DNA from 2 places in the Aeromicrobium sp. UC242_57 genome. Region 1 is predicted to be linked to the other one. Evidence: riboswitches for the same ligand, from Rfam matches in the RefSeq annotation. Region 1 holds a riboswitch; the other holds the start of a gene.
What was found. Region 1 has a riboswitch for S-adenosylmethionine ahead of ACHMWU_RS09475 (pyridoxal-phosphate dependent enzyme). Riboswitches for the same ligand answer to the same signal wherever they lie in the genome.

Region 1 (6,923 bases):
ACGACATCGTGGTACAGCGGCCACAGCGTCGAGTTGGAGAAGCCTTCGTAGTACTCGGCGACCTCGTCCTCGCTCAGCGGGACCGGCACGAGGTGCATCCCGTTGTGGTCGAAGGGCTTGACCTTCTCGTCGGCCGCACCGTGCCAGCCGATCCAGGCGCCGCCGTTGCGCTTCATGACTGGTTCGAGCGCTGTCACCAGGCCGCCGGGGGACGTGCGCCACAGGATCTCGCCGCTGGGCGCCGTGACCCGGTCGACGGGCAGGCGGTTCGCGATCACGACGAAGTCTGCTGAGCCTGAGGCCATGGCCACACCCTAGCGCCGTCTCGATCACGTCGCTGTCGAGCGATGTCGGGTGAGATGCAGATCCCAACTGCCGCAACCGAATGACATGAGTGTTATTCATGGCTTAGGATCGGACCATGAGCGCCGTGGAGAAGTCGAACGCCGCCGAAGAGGCGGTCACTCCGTCGTTGTCGGAGCGTGACCGAGAGATCTGGCGCTCGAGCGACTCTGGTGGCAGTACGCCGGCGCCAAGGAGCAGGCGATCCGCGACAAGTTCGACATGTCCGCGACCCGCTACTACCAGGTGCTGAACGCTCTGATCGACCGCGAGGACGCCCTCGCCTTCGATCCGCTGCTGGTCAAGCGCCTTCGCCGTCTACGCGCTCAGCGGCAGCGCAGTCGCTCGGCCAGGCGCCTGGGCATCGACCTCTGAAACCGATGGTGGCGCACCGCAAGAACGTTCCCACCCGCAAGGCTCATGTTCCGTCCACGTGGTTCATCGTCCTGACGATCATGCTCTGCGTCGGCGGAGCAGGTTCGCTCGGTGCCCTGGTGCTCGACGGCGACGACGAACCGTCGGCCACGCCGCCGTCGGCGAGCCCGTCGATCTCGCTGTCGCCCGAGCCGACCGAGAAGACCGAAGACCCTCGCCCCTCGACGACGACGCCGAAGCCCGCACCGACGGCCACGACCCCCACGACCGCCACGCCAGAGGTCGCGCGCGAGGCGGCCGTCTCGGTGCTCAACAACTCCAACATCGTCGGCGCAGCCAAGGCATTCTCCGGCAAGGTCACCGACGCGGGCTGGACGCTCGGCGGCATCGGCAACTGGTCCGGCGTGATCGACGGCAACACGGTCTACTATCCGCCGGGATTGCAGGCCCAGGCCGAGCTGCTGGCCAAGGACGTCGACATCGATCGGGTCAGGCCCAGCATCGCGCCGATGCGCATGGACCGCCTGACGGTCATCCTCTCGCCGCGTTCATAACGGCCTCAGCCATGATGGAGGGTATGCCCTCGTCAACTCGCGCTGCCGTCGTGGCAGATCCCGACGGAACTCTGCTGGCCCTTGATTTCGATGGCACGCTCGCGCACATCGTCCACGACCCCGACGTCGGCCTTCGCCCATCCGCGTGCCGTCGCCGCGCTGGGTCGCCTCGGCGCGGTGCTGGGCCAGGTCGCGATCGTCACCGGACGTCCTGTCGACCAGGCAGTCGCGCTCGGCGGCTTCGAGGGACGACCCGGCCTGGAGCGGCTCGTGATCTACGGCCAGTACGGCGCGGAGTCCTGGCACGCTGATGGCAGCGGTGGCGCGCGTCCGGAGCGTCCAGACGGGATCGCCCGGCTGGCTGAGCTGCTGCCTGGCTGGCTGGCCGATCGTGGCCTGGGCGATCTGCGGATCGAGGACAAGGGGCTGGCGGTCGCGATCCACACCCGGGAGAGCGGTCCTGAGGCGCTCGACGCGCTGCGCGAGCCGATCTACCGGCTGGCCGAAGAGCTGGGCCTGTCGGTCGAGCCAGGACGTCAGGTCGTCGAGCTGCGCGCACCGGGCAGCAACAAGGGTGAGGCCGTGCGTCGTCTCGCCCACGACCTGGGTGCTCGCCAGATCATCTTCGCCGGAGACGATCTCGGCGACCTGCCGGCCTTCGACGCCGTCGATGCCCTGAGGGCTGATGGGGTGGCAGGTCTGCTGATCTGCTCGGCGTCTCCGGAGCAGGACGCCCTCGTGTCCCGCGCCGACCTGGTGCTGGCCGGTCCTGATGCTGTGGCTGAGTGGCTGGAGGCCCTCGCGGATGAGTTCTAGCCGAGTCGGGGCTGTTGCCGCACACTCGGTGGACTCGGGTGCGCACAGTCCTGAACTGGCTGAACCTCAGCACGGCGCTCGGCCTGCTGGTGGCACGGCTCGGCGGCGCGACGATCAGTCGGCATGGCCGCGGGACCTACCTGGCGACGGGGTACCGGTGGTCATTTCCGGTCGCGAGCGCGTTCACGGTCGGCAGCGTCATCGTGAGCAAGCACGACCTGGCGTATCTCGTCGAGCGTCCCCTGCTGCTGCGGCACGAGGACCGGCACTGCACGCAGTACGCCTGGGTGCTCGGTGTCGTGATGCTGCCGCTGTACGTCGCCTGCGCCGGGATCTCGTGGGTTCTGGCCGGCGATCACTCGTCGTACAACCCGTTCGAGCGTCTCGCGAGCCTGAGCGACGGGGGCTATCCGTCGCCGAGGTCGCGCTTCTCCCGCCGCTCCTGACGTCCCGCAGCGGGCGGTGACCGCATGCTGAGCCGAGCATGTCCACGATATGGACCGAGTGGACACATCGTGAGACGCGTGCGTAGGCTGAGATCACTCATCCAGAGGGGTACAGGGACACGGCCCGACGACACCCAGCAACCAGACGCAACATGCGACCAGGTGCTCAATCCGTGCCCCGGACGACAGTCGATCCGGGAAAGATGACCAGGAGACACGCGTGACCATCACCGCCGACACGACCACCAGCACCACGATCCGCGAAGGCGCCTTCGGCCACGCAACCGGGCTGATCTGCCGCGAGTGCGGTGCAACTCAGGTGCTCGGTCCGCACTACGTGTGTACCGACTGCTTCGGCCCGCTCGAGATCGCCTACGACTTCCCTGCGATCACGCGTGAGCAGATCGAAGCCGGCCCCCGCCAACATCTGGCGCTACAAGGCGCTGCTTCCTGTCCCGAGCGACATGGAGCCGAGCCCCCAACCTCGAACCCGGTTTCACCCGACTGCTCGACGCGCGCAACCTCGCCGGCAGAGCTGGGCCTGACCAAGCTTCTGGGTCAAGGACGACAGCACCAACCCCCACCAACTCGTTCAAGGACCGCGTCGTCGCCTGCGCCCTCAGCGCCGCCCGCGGAGCTCGGCAGCAAGGTCTTCGCGTGCCCCTCGACCGGCAACCTGGCCAATGCCGTCGCCGCGGCCGGTGCCCGAGCCGGCATCAAGACCGTCGTGTTCATCCCCAGCAACCTCGAGACGCCAAGAAGGTCAACTCGGCGATCTACACCGAGAACCTCGTCGCGGTCGAGGGCAACTACGACGACGTCAAGCAAGCCGCCAGCGAGATCGCCGGTGAAGAGGACGGCTGGGCGTTCGTCAACGTCAACGTCCGTCCGTTCTACGCCGAGGGCTCCAAGACGCTCGGCTACGAGATCGCCGAGCAGCTCGGCTGGCGACTGCCCGACCAGGTCGTCATCCCGGTCGCATCCGGCTCGCAGCTGACCAAGGTGCACAAGGCATTCCGTAGGCGTCAAGGGCGGACTGGTCGAGGACAAGCCGGTCAAGATCTTCGGCGCCCAGGCCACCGGCTGCTCGCCGGTCTCGGAGGCGTTCCGCGAAGGCTGGGACGTCATCCGTCCGACCAAGCCCGACACGATCGCCAAGTCGCTGGCGATCGGCAACCCCGCCGACGGCATCTACGTCCTCGACATCTGCCGCGAGACCGGCGGGGCCATCGCCGACATCACCGACGACGAGGTCCGTGAGGGCATCGTGCTGCTGGCCCGCGCCGAGGGCATCTTCACCGAGACCGCCGGTGGCACGACGATCGGCGTCCTGAAGAAGCTCGTCGAGACCGGTGCGCTCGATCCTGAGCTCGAGACTGTCGTCATCAACACCGGTCACGGGCTCAAGACGTTGGACGCCGTCAGCGACCTCGTCGGCCCCGCCGCCACCATCGCACCGACGTACGACGCCTTCGTCGCCGCCGGCATCGTCTGAGCCACTCGTCTGATTCAAGAGACCGTCTTCAAGGAGCACCGTGAGCATCAACGTTCGAATTCCCACGATCCTGCGCACCTACACGCAGGACCAGTCAGCAGGTCACCGCCGAAGGCGCGAACCTCAGTGAAGTCATCGAGTCCCTCGAAGGCGACTTCCCGGGCATCAAGGCCCGTGTCATCGACGACGAGGGCAAGCTGCGCCGCTTCGTCAACATCTACGTGGCCGAAGAAACGTGCCGCTTCGCCGATGGCCTGAACACCGCGACGCCTGCTGGTGCCCAGGTCTCGATTATCCCCGCCGTCGCCGGGGGTTGCAGCCAGAAATTGGTCGCGGTGGGGGCGTCGTCCCGCCGTAGCCGGAGGCTGCTGAGCCATATAGGCTCTGGGAAGACCCTCGGCAGGTGGGTCCTTCGGGTGACAGGTGGGAGTGGCGGCATGGTGCAAGGCACCGTCAAGTGGTTCAACGCTGACAAGGGCTACGGGTTCATCGAGGTCGAGGGCCAGGACGACGTCTTCGTCCACTGGTCCAAGATCGCGTCCGATGGCTACAAGACTCTCGAAGACGGCCAGAAGGTCGAGTTCGAGGTCGTCGATGGTCCCAAAGGTCGAGAGGCTCACGAGGTCATCGGGAACTGACAACAGCGGCACAGGCAGATGAAGAGACCGGTCCGGGGGACCGGGTCTCTTCACGTCCAGGGCAGCATGTCCAGGACGGTCCTCACCTGCGGTGAGCGGGAAGCTCTTCGCGCTACTTGGCTTCCACGCGGCGCGCACGCTGGCAGGGATGCGACCGCGCGTGGGCACCTCGATCCCGTTGTCGGCAGCCCAGGCACGTACAGCTCTGCCGGTGAAGGGCCGCTGTCGGTCTTCTTCGCCCTGGTCCCGGCCGTCTTTCGGGCGACCTTCGTGGCAACCTCGACGTAGGGTCGCAGGACGTCGCGCAATGCAGCGGCGTTCTCGTCGGTCAGGTCGACGCTGTAGTCCTGTCCGTCGAGAGCGAACGACACGGGTCCGCCGTGACCTTCTTCGATCTCGGTGCCGTCGAGGTCGTCCACGTACAGGGTGATGGTTTTGCTGGCCACAAGCAGTAACCCTTCGTCATTGATGGTGATATTGCATGTCGTGCGTGAAGTGAATCGTATCCACGGAATCAATATCGCGCCGAATAGACGGAAATTCCTATTCGGCGACATTGCGGAAAAGCGATGCCGATATCGAGCGGCAGATGCGTCGAGCATCTATGTGTCACTTGCCATGACACATGCTCGCTGAGCATACTCGCGGGTATGTTCATTGCTGCTGCTGATCCCGTCACCACCCCCGGTGGGCGGCGCCGAGCTCCAACAAGTCATCTGGCTCTCCATCGCTGCCACGGTCGTGACCGGTGTCCTGCTCGTCATCGCCTGGGCGCACCGCACTCACCGCATCGACTGGTTCGACAAGCTCGGCCGCCGGCTCGGCGCCCAGTACGGCGAGCCCGGCTGGTCGACGATCCCCCACGATGTTCGTCGCCAGCCCTGATCGTCGCGCTCCTGGGCTTCATGTGGGACGTCAGCCTGCACGCCGGCCGCGGTCGCGACGCAGGACCGCTCGCCAACCCCGCTCACTACCTCATCCTGTACGGACTCTTCGCCCTGTTCGTCGCCGGAATGTCGGCAATCGTCTACCCGCGCGACGGCGAGAAGCCCGGCATCGCAGCCGTGCGCATCACCCGCACCTGGTATGCCCCGGTCAGCGGCATCTTCATCGCAGCCTGCGGTCTCTACGCCCTGATCGGCTTTCCCCTCGATGACGTCTGGCACCGGATGTTCGGCCAGGACGTGACCCTGTGGGGTCCCACGCACCTGATGCTGATCGGCGGCGCAGGGCTCTCGACGGCTGGCATCATCCTGCTCAACCGTGAGGCCGAGATCGCGATGCGCCTCCAGGGGCGCGAGGTGCCGGCGTGGTTCCGCACCGTCATGGTCTCGATCGCCTTCGGCGGTCTGCTGATCGGTCTGTCGGTGTTCCAGGCTGAGTTCGACTTCGGCATCGCGCAGTTCCGGATGGTCTTCGCCCCGGTCATGATCGTCGCCGCCGCGGGCCTGACCCTCGTCGCCGCTCGGCTCTACCTGGGTCCTGGAGCCGCCGTCGCAGCTGCCGTGTTCTTCCTGCTGATGCGCGGCATCATCTCGTTCGTCGTCACCGACGTCATGGGCGAGGCGCACCACGTCTTCCCGTTGTACCTCGGCAGCGCGATCATCATCGAGCTGTTGGCACTGACCCGGTTGCGGCGCAATGCGCTGGCCTTCGGCGCCGTCGGCGGTCTGCTGATCGGAACGGTCGGTCTGGTCATCGAGAAGCTGTGGAACGACCGAGTCTTCGCGTTCCCGTGGACGCAGGACATGTGGGTCGAGGGCCTGCTGATGGCCGTGCCGGTCGCGATCGGTTCGGACTGTGCGGCGCCCTGTTCGCGCTGGGACTCCAAGGGCAAGCTGCCAGCCAAGAACGTCGGACGCGCGATCGTCGTGAGCTCGGTGCTCGTGCTTTCGGGGGCTGTCGCCAATGGCCTGCACGCTACGGTGCCGCAGGGCGCCACCGCCCAGTTCGCCCTGACCCAGGTCGGCTCCGACGACGCCCCCGAGGTCTTGGCTCAGGTCACGCTGTCCGACGGCGTCATCGACGAGCATCCGACCTGGGTGCAGATCACGGCCTGGCAGGGCGGCGGAGAAGGGGTCGTCACCGACCGGCTGCGGCGCACCGGCACCAACACCTTCGAGTCGACCAAGCCGGTGCCGGTCGGTGGCAACTGGAAGACGCTGCTGCGCGTCCAGGACGGACGGACGCTCGCAGCAGTGCCGATCTTCCTGCCCGCAGATGCGCCGCTCGATGCTGAGGAGCTGCCTGCCGAGGC
Region 2 (6,923 bases), on a different contig from region 1:
CGGGCTGGCCTGGTTGGAGATGCAGGTCGGCTCGACCGCAGGCGGCACCACGACCTTCCACCACCGAGCACTGTTCCACCCCAAGGGGCTGCTCGGACACCTCTACTGGTGGTCGATCCTGCCCTTCACGGTGTCGTCTTCGGCTCGATGCAACGCAACATCGCGAAGGCGGCCGAGCAGCTCGAGCTGGCTGGCACAGCGTCGGACGCCCAGACGCACCAAGGGCGATGACGGGCCGCTCCACCGGCCACGCCACCGCCCCTGGCTCACGACGGATCTACTTCTTGACCACCTTGACCTTCAGGGTGGTCTTGACCCGCCTTGACCTGTGCCGATCCGAGGTAACGGATCGTGATCTTCTTGGTACCGGCCTTCGCGAACGTGCCGATCCTGACCTTGGCTGTGCCGTTCTTGAGCGTCACGGTCGTGGACTTGCCGCCCACCGTCACTTTGACCCGGCCCGTTGCCTTGACTCCCGACGCAGTCGCCTTGATCGTCACGACCGAGCGCTGCGACCGGGTGATGGTCTTGCGGCTCAGCTTCGCCGTCACCTTCGACACGGCCTTGGCCACGTCCACCCGCACCTGTGTCGTCGACCCGGCATGTCCGGCATCGCCGGAGTATGCGACCGTCACGGTGTTGGCGCCGACCTTGAGCTTGGTCGTGTCGACCGTCAGGCTCACCCGGCCAGCCGCGACCTGGCCGCTTCCGACCGGCTTGCCGGCCACGGTCAGGGTGACCCGTCCGGTGGCACCCGGCGAGCTCACCGTCACCGGGACAGTGACCTTCTTGCCGTACGCCGCCGATCCGACCTTGCCGACCGTCAGGCTCGTGGCCGCCGGGCCAGTGCCCGGGTCAACCGTCGACACCTGGAACGAGTCAGAGTCGGGCGACGCCGTAGCGCCTGCCGCATTGCTCGCCACGACCTTGGCCGTGTAGGTGCCGTCGGCCAGATCCGTGAACACCCGAGACACCTCGTCGGCATCGGCCGGCGCGGTCGCGCCATTGCTCAGCGTCACGGTGTACCCGGTCAGCTGGGCGTCTTCGGCTCCGTCGGGTGCCGACCACGTCACGGTGGCGTCGGATCCCGACACCGTCACGACGGGCTTGGCGGGTGCCTTCGGGGCTGTCGTCGGCAGCTGCTTGGTCGGGAACGCCGCCGGGCGTCCCGCACCGTACAGCCAGGTGCTGAACACGCCGTCGAGATCCAGGCCCGTGACCTGCTCGGCCACGTCGACGAAGTCCTGCGTCGTGCCCGACGAGCCCTTCTTCGACGTGTACCAGCGCGTGACGACGTCGTCGAAGGCGTCGTCGCCGATGCTGGCCCGCAGCGCTGCCAAGACGTAGCCACCGCGCCCGTACACCGCATTGCTGAACAGGTCGGACTCGCTGGCTAAGGCGCCGGGAGCGGTCTGCCAGAACTCCGGGTCGATGTTGTCCGCGAACCACGACCGGTACCTGGCCGGCAGGTCCAGTCCGGCGGTGTCCTCGTAGTAGACGTTCGCGAAGTACGTCGCGAAGCCCTCGCTCAGCCACAGGTCGTTGTAGCTGCCGATCGTGACGGCGTCGCCGAACCACTGGTGGATGTACTCGTGGACGAAGGTGTTGCCACCGGGGATGCGCGAGTAGAAGATCCGGCCATTGGTCTCGACCCCACCGAAGGCGACCGGCTCGAGGTCCGCGTTCAGCAGCTCTTCGTACACGGCCCCTCCCGTGACGCCCGGGTAGACGCCGAACCGGTCCTGACCCCAGCCGATGATCGAGGGCTGCGACTGGATCTGCTTCTCGATCGTGGTCTGGTTGACCGTGCTGGAGTTGTACAGCGTGCGATCGACGTAGCTGCGCAGGGAGATGGACGTGCCATCGCTCAGCTCGACCGGCTGGACGAACTCCTTGTAGTCACCGAAGGACGCCAGCGTCTGGTACGGGACGACGCCCTGGTCCTGCACCCAGGTGCGGGTGATCTTGTCGCCACGCTTCTTGGTGGAGGCGAGCACACCGATCGTGACGCCCGTCAGGTCCTGGGGTGCCGTCAGCGCGATCTCGTAGGTGGCGCGGTCCGTCGTGCTGTTGTTGTTGGGGAACCAGTACGTCGAGCCGAACGGCTGACCCAGCGCGGACGCACCACGGCTGTTCTGCGAGGGGAAGAAGCCCTGGTTGGCTTCACCGTCACGCTTGAAGGCGTCGATCGTGCCGGTCGTGTACGCGACCTCGACGGTGAACTCCGCTCCGGACGCGATGGCGGTCGCCGGATACACGACCAGCTTCTGCTTGTCCTCGCCGTCGATGTTGATCTGCTGGTAGTTCGCGGCCTGCGTGCCGTTGACCTTGAGCGAGGTGATCTTGAGCTTGCGGAAGTCCAGGCTGAACGACGACAGGTTCTCGGCCGCCTTGGCCGTGATCGTGGTGGTCGCGGTGACGCTCGTCTTCGACGACGGCTTGACCGGCGTGTACTCCAGGTCGATGTCGTAGTGCTGGACGTCGTAGGCCGTGGTGCCGCTGTTGGGCAGCAGCGTCTCGGACCCGCTGTGGTCGATCAGGTCGTCCTCGTCACCGCAGCCGTCGGCCGACTGCTGGACGCTCGACCCTGCCGAGGCACGTTGCCCGGATCGTCGACGACTAGCGTGGGACGTTCTTCCCCGACCCGGACGAAGAACGACTTCAGGTCTCTCAGCCCCTGTTGGGTGAGGGCATCGGTGCCGATGCCGTCCTTGGTGCGGGCCCACACCAGCTGGTACTCCTTCGGGCCGGTCGAGTCCTCGTAGACCCACTGCTGGGTCAGCGGCTTCGCGACACCTCCGGCGGTCTTGGCGTCCTTCTGGTACTGGAACAGGTAGGGGTTGAGGAACTTGCGGTTCTGCGTCAGCACCTTGTCCTTGGTGATGTCGCCGTCCGGCCAGTGGTCCAGCTTGGGATTGGTGATGTCGTTGACGGCGTTCTTGAAGTAGCCGTCGACCAGGCGAGCGTCCAGGAAGTTGAACCGGTTGCTGTCATTGGTGATGCTGAAGTTGTTGCTCGCACCGTCGAGCCGCGGATCGAACACGTAGACCTTCTTGACCCCGTTGTCCTTCGCCTCCTGGTTCAGGAAGCGGAAGACTGCGCGGGCGTTGGGGCACCACGCACCGCCGGTGACGATGGTGTGCGAGCCGTTGCTCTCCAGCAGGTTGATCAGCTGCGGGTAGGTGATGACCTCCAGCGTCCAGCCCTCGCGGTCGGCCTCCTCGATGATCTTGGAGTCGCTGCCCTTCGCGTTGTGGGTCGTGCGGAAGTAGTCGAACTGTGACCGCACGTCGACCTCAGCCGTCTTGTCACCGCCCGAGACCGCGTCGAACACCGTCTCCAGCTTGTCGTGATAGGCGTCGACCTGCTGGTCTGTCGTGAAGTCGGACGAGTCCTCGACGACACCGGAGATGATGGGTGCCGACAGTCCGTTGCCGTCCTTGTGCGCCTTGTTGTAGGTGAAGACATACGTGTCATCGGCGCCCTGATAGGCCGGATCGACGTTGATCAGCTGATTCTTCAGGTCGGTGAAGGCTTGTAGTAGTTGTTGCTGCCGAAGGCGACGCTGTTGACCGGATCGGTGATGTCGAGGACGTCGCCGCCGAGGAGGGGGTCGAAGTGGTAGACCTCCTTGATGCCGTAGTCGCGCGCCGTCTCGTTGATGTGCGCGATGGTGTTCTGGGTGCTGGCCCGCTCCGGGCTGCCGAACACGATCGCGTACGTGCCCTCGCTCTTGAGGATGTCAGTCAGGTACTCGTACGGGGTCGAGACGAAGACGCTGTCGGCACCGAGCCCGGGGTAGGCGTCAGCGAAGAAGTCGACGGTCGACTCCACGGCCTTCTTGGCAGGCGGCGCTGGATCGGCCGCGCTGGCGGGCGCTGCGATCAGTAGCCCGGCGCTCAACGACGCCGCGGTGAGCGTCGCGGCGAGTCGGCCGAATCTGGTGAGCAGGGACATCCTTTTCTCCTCGTGCTGTGTCATGACGTGTCGTCCCGCCCTCGCGGAACATGAGCGCTCCTCACGCACGGCATGACCAAGCCCTGCTCCGGCAGGGGTCGGCGACTACGCCAGCCTCGAAGCCGACGTCGGACGCACTACACCTGTCAGAACCACGCTTGCTCGCTCCATGCGGACGAGCCAGGTCTGCACCGGGAGCACCCCGCCGTGGAGGGAGGGTTGCTGTTTCGCGAGCCGGGCCTCGTGCGAAACTTCTTGACCTGCAGGCGAGACTAGGGCGCGAGGGTCGATCGGGACGCGCTGTCTCACTGGCTGAGCAGAATCTCAGAGACTGAGCCAAGACGTTTTGATCGACGCCTAGGTGATATCCGCGTCTGCAGCGCGAGCGGTTGCGGGGGCAGAGCACCGGCAACAAGATGAACGAATGGATCTGTTCCGCACCAAGTCTGTCGAACGGTCGATCGCCGAGACCGACGAGCCGGAGCACCGGCTCAAGAAGGAGCTGTCGGCCTGGGACCTGACGGTCTTCGGAGTCGGCGTCATGGTCGGCACGGGCATCTTCGTGCTGACCGGCGAGCAGGCCTTCAGCAATGCCGGGCCGGCCATCGTGATCTCGTTCGTGCTCGCCGGCATCGCGTGCGGGCTGGCTGCCCTCTGCTACGCCGAGTTCGCCTCGACCGTGCCGGTCGCCGGAAGTGCCTACACGTTCTCGTACGCGACGCTGGGTGAGCTCGTCGCCTGGATCATCGGCTGGGACCTCGTCCTCGAGCTGGCGCTGGGAGCAGCCGTGGTCGCCCGCGGCTGGTCGGCCTACCTGCAGTCGCTGCTCGACCTGCCGACGTGGTTGGCCGGCGACGACGCGATCCCCGACTTCGGCGCGATCGCGATCGTCCTCGCGCTGACGGTCGTGGGCGTGCTCGGCACCAAGCTGTCGGGACGGTTCGCGAGCGTCCTGGTGATCGTCAAGGTGGCCGTCGTGACGTTCGTGATCGTCGCGGGACTTTTCTTCATCAAGGCCTCGAACTACACGCCGTTCGTGCCGGACTCACAGCCCTCGAAGGGTGAGTCCGGGCTCGACTCGACGTTGCTGCAGTCGATCTTCGGGATCGAGCCCACGGTGTTCGGTGTCTACGGCATCATCGCGGCCGCCTCGGTCGTGTTCTTCGCCTTCATCGGCTTCGACATCGTCGCGACATCAGCCGAGGAGACCAAGAATCCCCAGCGAGACGTCCCGCGCGGGATCCTCGGCTCACTGGCGATCGTGACCCTGATGTACGCCGCTGTGTCGTTCGTGGTGACCGGCATGCTGAAGTACAGCGACGAGCGGATGAACACCGCAGCGCCGCTCGCCGAGGCGTTCAAGGCCAACGACCTCGACTGGGCCAGCAAGATCATCTCGGTCGGAGCCGTCGCCGGACTGACCACCGTGATCCTGGTGCTCATGCTGGGTCAGGCTCGCGTGCTGTTCGCGATGTCGCGCGACGGGCTGCTGCCGGTCAGCCTGGCCAAGGTGCATCCGCGCTTCGGCACCCCGTTCCGCATCACGATCATCACTGGACTCTTCGTCGCCGCGCTCGCCGGATTCGTACCGTTGTCGGAGCTGTCGAAGCCGTCAGCATCGGCACGTTGTTCGCCTTCGTCGTCGTGTCGGCCGGCGTCATCATCCTGCGGCGCACCCGCAGCGACCTGCACCGGCCGTTCCGGGTCCCCGGGGTGCCGCTCATCCCGCTGCTGTCGATCGCGGCCTGCCTGTGGCTCATGGTCAACCTCTCGGTCGAGACCTGGATCCGGTTCCTGATCTGGCTCCTGATCGGCTTCCTCGTGTACTTCATCTACGGGTACAGGTCGTCCCGACTCGGCCGCGGGCTCACCCAGGAGCCCGCCCAGCCCGACGCGACAGGCCACGACGCATGAATGACGCCGCAAGCCGCGGCAACCAGGCCGGACGACAGGCACGCCACAGCACCACGATGCGTGCAGCGGCGCGGATCGGGCTCGTCGCCTACGGGGTCGTGCATCTCGTGATCGGGGTCATCGCCCTGCAGATCGCCTGGGGCGGCGGAGGTGGCGACGCCAGCACCTCCGGGGCGTTGAAGACCATCGCGCAGCAGCCCCTTGGCGACACGATGCTCTGGGTGTGCGCCTTCGGGCTGGCGGCACTCACGGTGTGGCAGCTGCTGACGGCGATCTGGGGCTTCCAGACCGAGCAGGACGACCTCGCCCGCACTCGCAAACGCCTCTCCGCTGCTGGCCGGGCCGTGATCTACGGGGTGCTCGCCTACTCGGCCGCTCGCATCGCCGGTGGATCGGGCGGATCGGGCAGCAGCGACTCCAAGGAAGAAGGCCTGACCGCGTCACTGCTGGCTGCACCTGCCGGCCGCATCCTGGTCGCCGGTGTCGGGGTGGCGATCCTGGCCGTAGCGGTCTCTCAGATCGTCCGCGGACTGACCGAGAAGTTCACCCACGACCTCCAGGGCCCGGCGACGTCAGGGTCCAGCGGATCGACGATCCTGATCCTCGGCAAGATCGGCTACGTCGGCAAGGGCATCGCGGTCGGCATCGTCGGCATCCTGTTCGGCTGGGCCGCGATCTCGTACGACCCCGAGAAGGCCGGCGGCCTCGACGATGCCTTGCAGACGTTGCGCGACCAGCCCTACGGTCCGTACCTGCTGACGCTCGTGGCGATCGGGCTCGGCGCCTTCGGACTGTTCTGCTTCGCGTGGGCCAGGTACGTCAAAAGCCGCTGAACGCCCCGCCCACCTGACCTGGTCGCACTAGCGCCGGACGTCGACCTCGTGCCAGGTGGCACCGTCGTCGACCGACTCCCACAGGGCATCGTCGCCTCGAGGCCCCGAGTAGGCGTACAGCACACCGCCCGTCTCGGTGATCGTCGAGACCTTGGTCGGCAGATCGAGGCGCACGAACTCCTCGTTGTCGGGCGAGGTGGCGATCCACCAGCCGACGGC

Region 2: it holds a riboswitch for S-adenosylmethionine, as region 1 does, so the genes downstream of both, ACHMWU_RS27690 (hypothetical protein) here and ACHMWU_RS09475 (pyridoxal-phosphate dependent enzyme) in region 1, are expected to answer to the same signal.

What each region holds. Positions count from the first base shown of each region.
Region 1 is NZ_JBIOAM010000003.1:52,090-59,012, forward strand. Features, by position in the region: partial or broken gene ACHMWU_RS09450 (trehalose-6-phosphate synthase) at 1-305, opposite strand, end outside; partial or broken gene ACHMWU_RS09455 (DUF3263 domain-containing protein) at 422-717, shown strand; gene ACHMWU_RS09460 (LytR C-terminal domain-containing protein) at 723-1,271, shown strand; gene otsB (trehalose-phosphatase) at 1,362-2,087, shown strand; gene ACHMWU_RS09470 (hypothetical protein) at 2,126-2,533, shown strand; SAM riboswitch class I at 2,628-2,743, shown strand; partial or broken gene ACHMWU_RS09475 (pyridoxal-phosphate dependent enzyme) at 3,191-3,490, shown strand; gene ACHMWU_RS09480 (pyridoxal-phosphate dependent enzyme) at 3,594-4,028, shown strand; partial or broken gene ACHMWU_RS09485 (molybdopterin synthase sulfur carrier subunit) at 4,157-4,282, shown strand; gene ACHMWU_RS09490 (cold-shock protein) at 4,466-4,666, shown strand; gene ACHMWU_RS09495 (Lsr2 family protein) at 4,717-5,112, opposite strand; gene ACHMWU_RS09500 (hypothetical protein) at 5,324-5,551, shown strand; gene ACHMWU_RS09505 (hypothetical protein) at 5,572-6,923, shown strand, end outside.
Region 2 is NZ_JBIOAM010000005.1:969,972-976,894, reverse strand. Features, by position in the region: gene ACHMWU_RS27705 (DUF2867 domain-containing protein) at 1-325, shown strand, start outside; gene ACHMWU_RS27700 (M1 family aminopeptidase) at 267-2,465, opposite strand; gene ACHMWU_RS27695 (hypothetical protein) at 2,537-3,334, opposite strand; gene ACHMWU_RS27690 (hypothetical protein) at 3,520-3,957, opposite strand; SAM riboswitch class IV at 4,107-4,218, opposite strand; gene ACHMWU_RS27685 (amino acid permease) at 4,382-5,755, shown strand; gene ACHMWU_RS27680 (amino acid permease C-terminal domain-containing protein) at 5,716-5,871, shown strand; gene ACHMWU_RS27675 (DUF1206 domain-containing protein) at 5,868-6,704, shown strand; gene ACHMWU_RS27670 (hypothetical protein) at 6,732-6,923, opposite strand, start outside.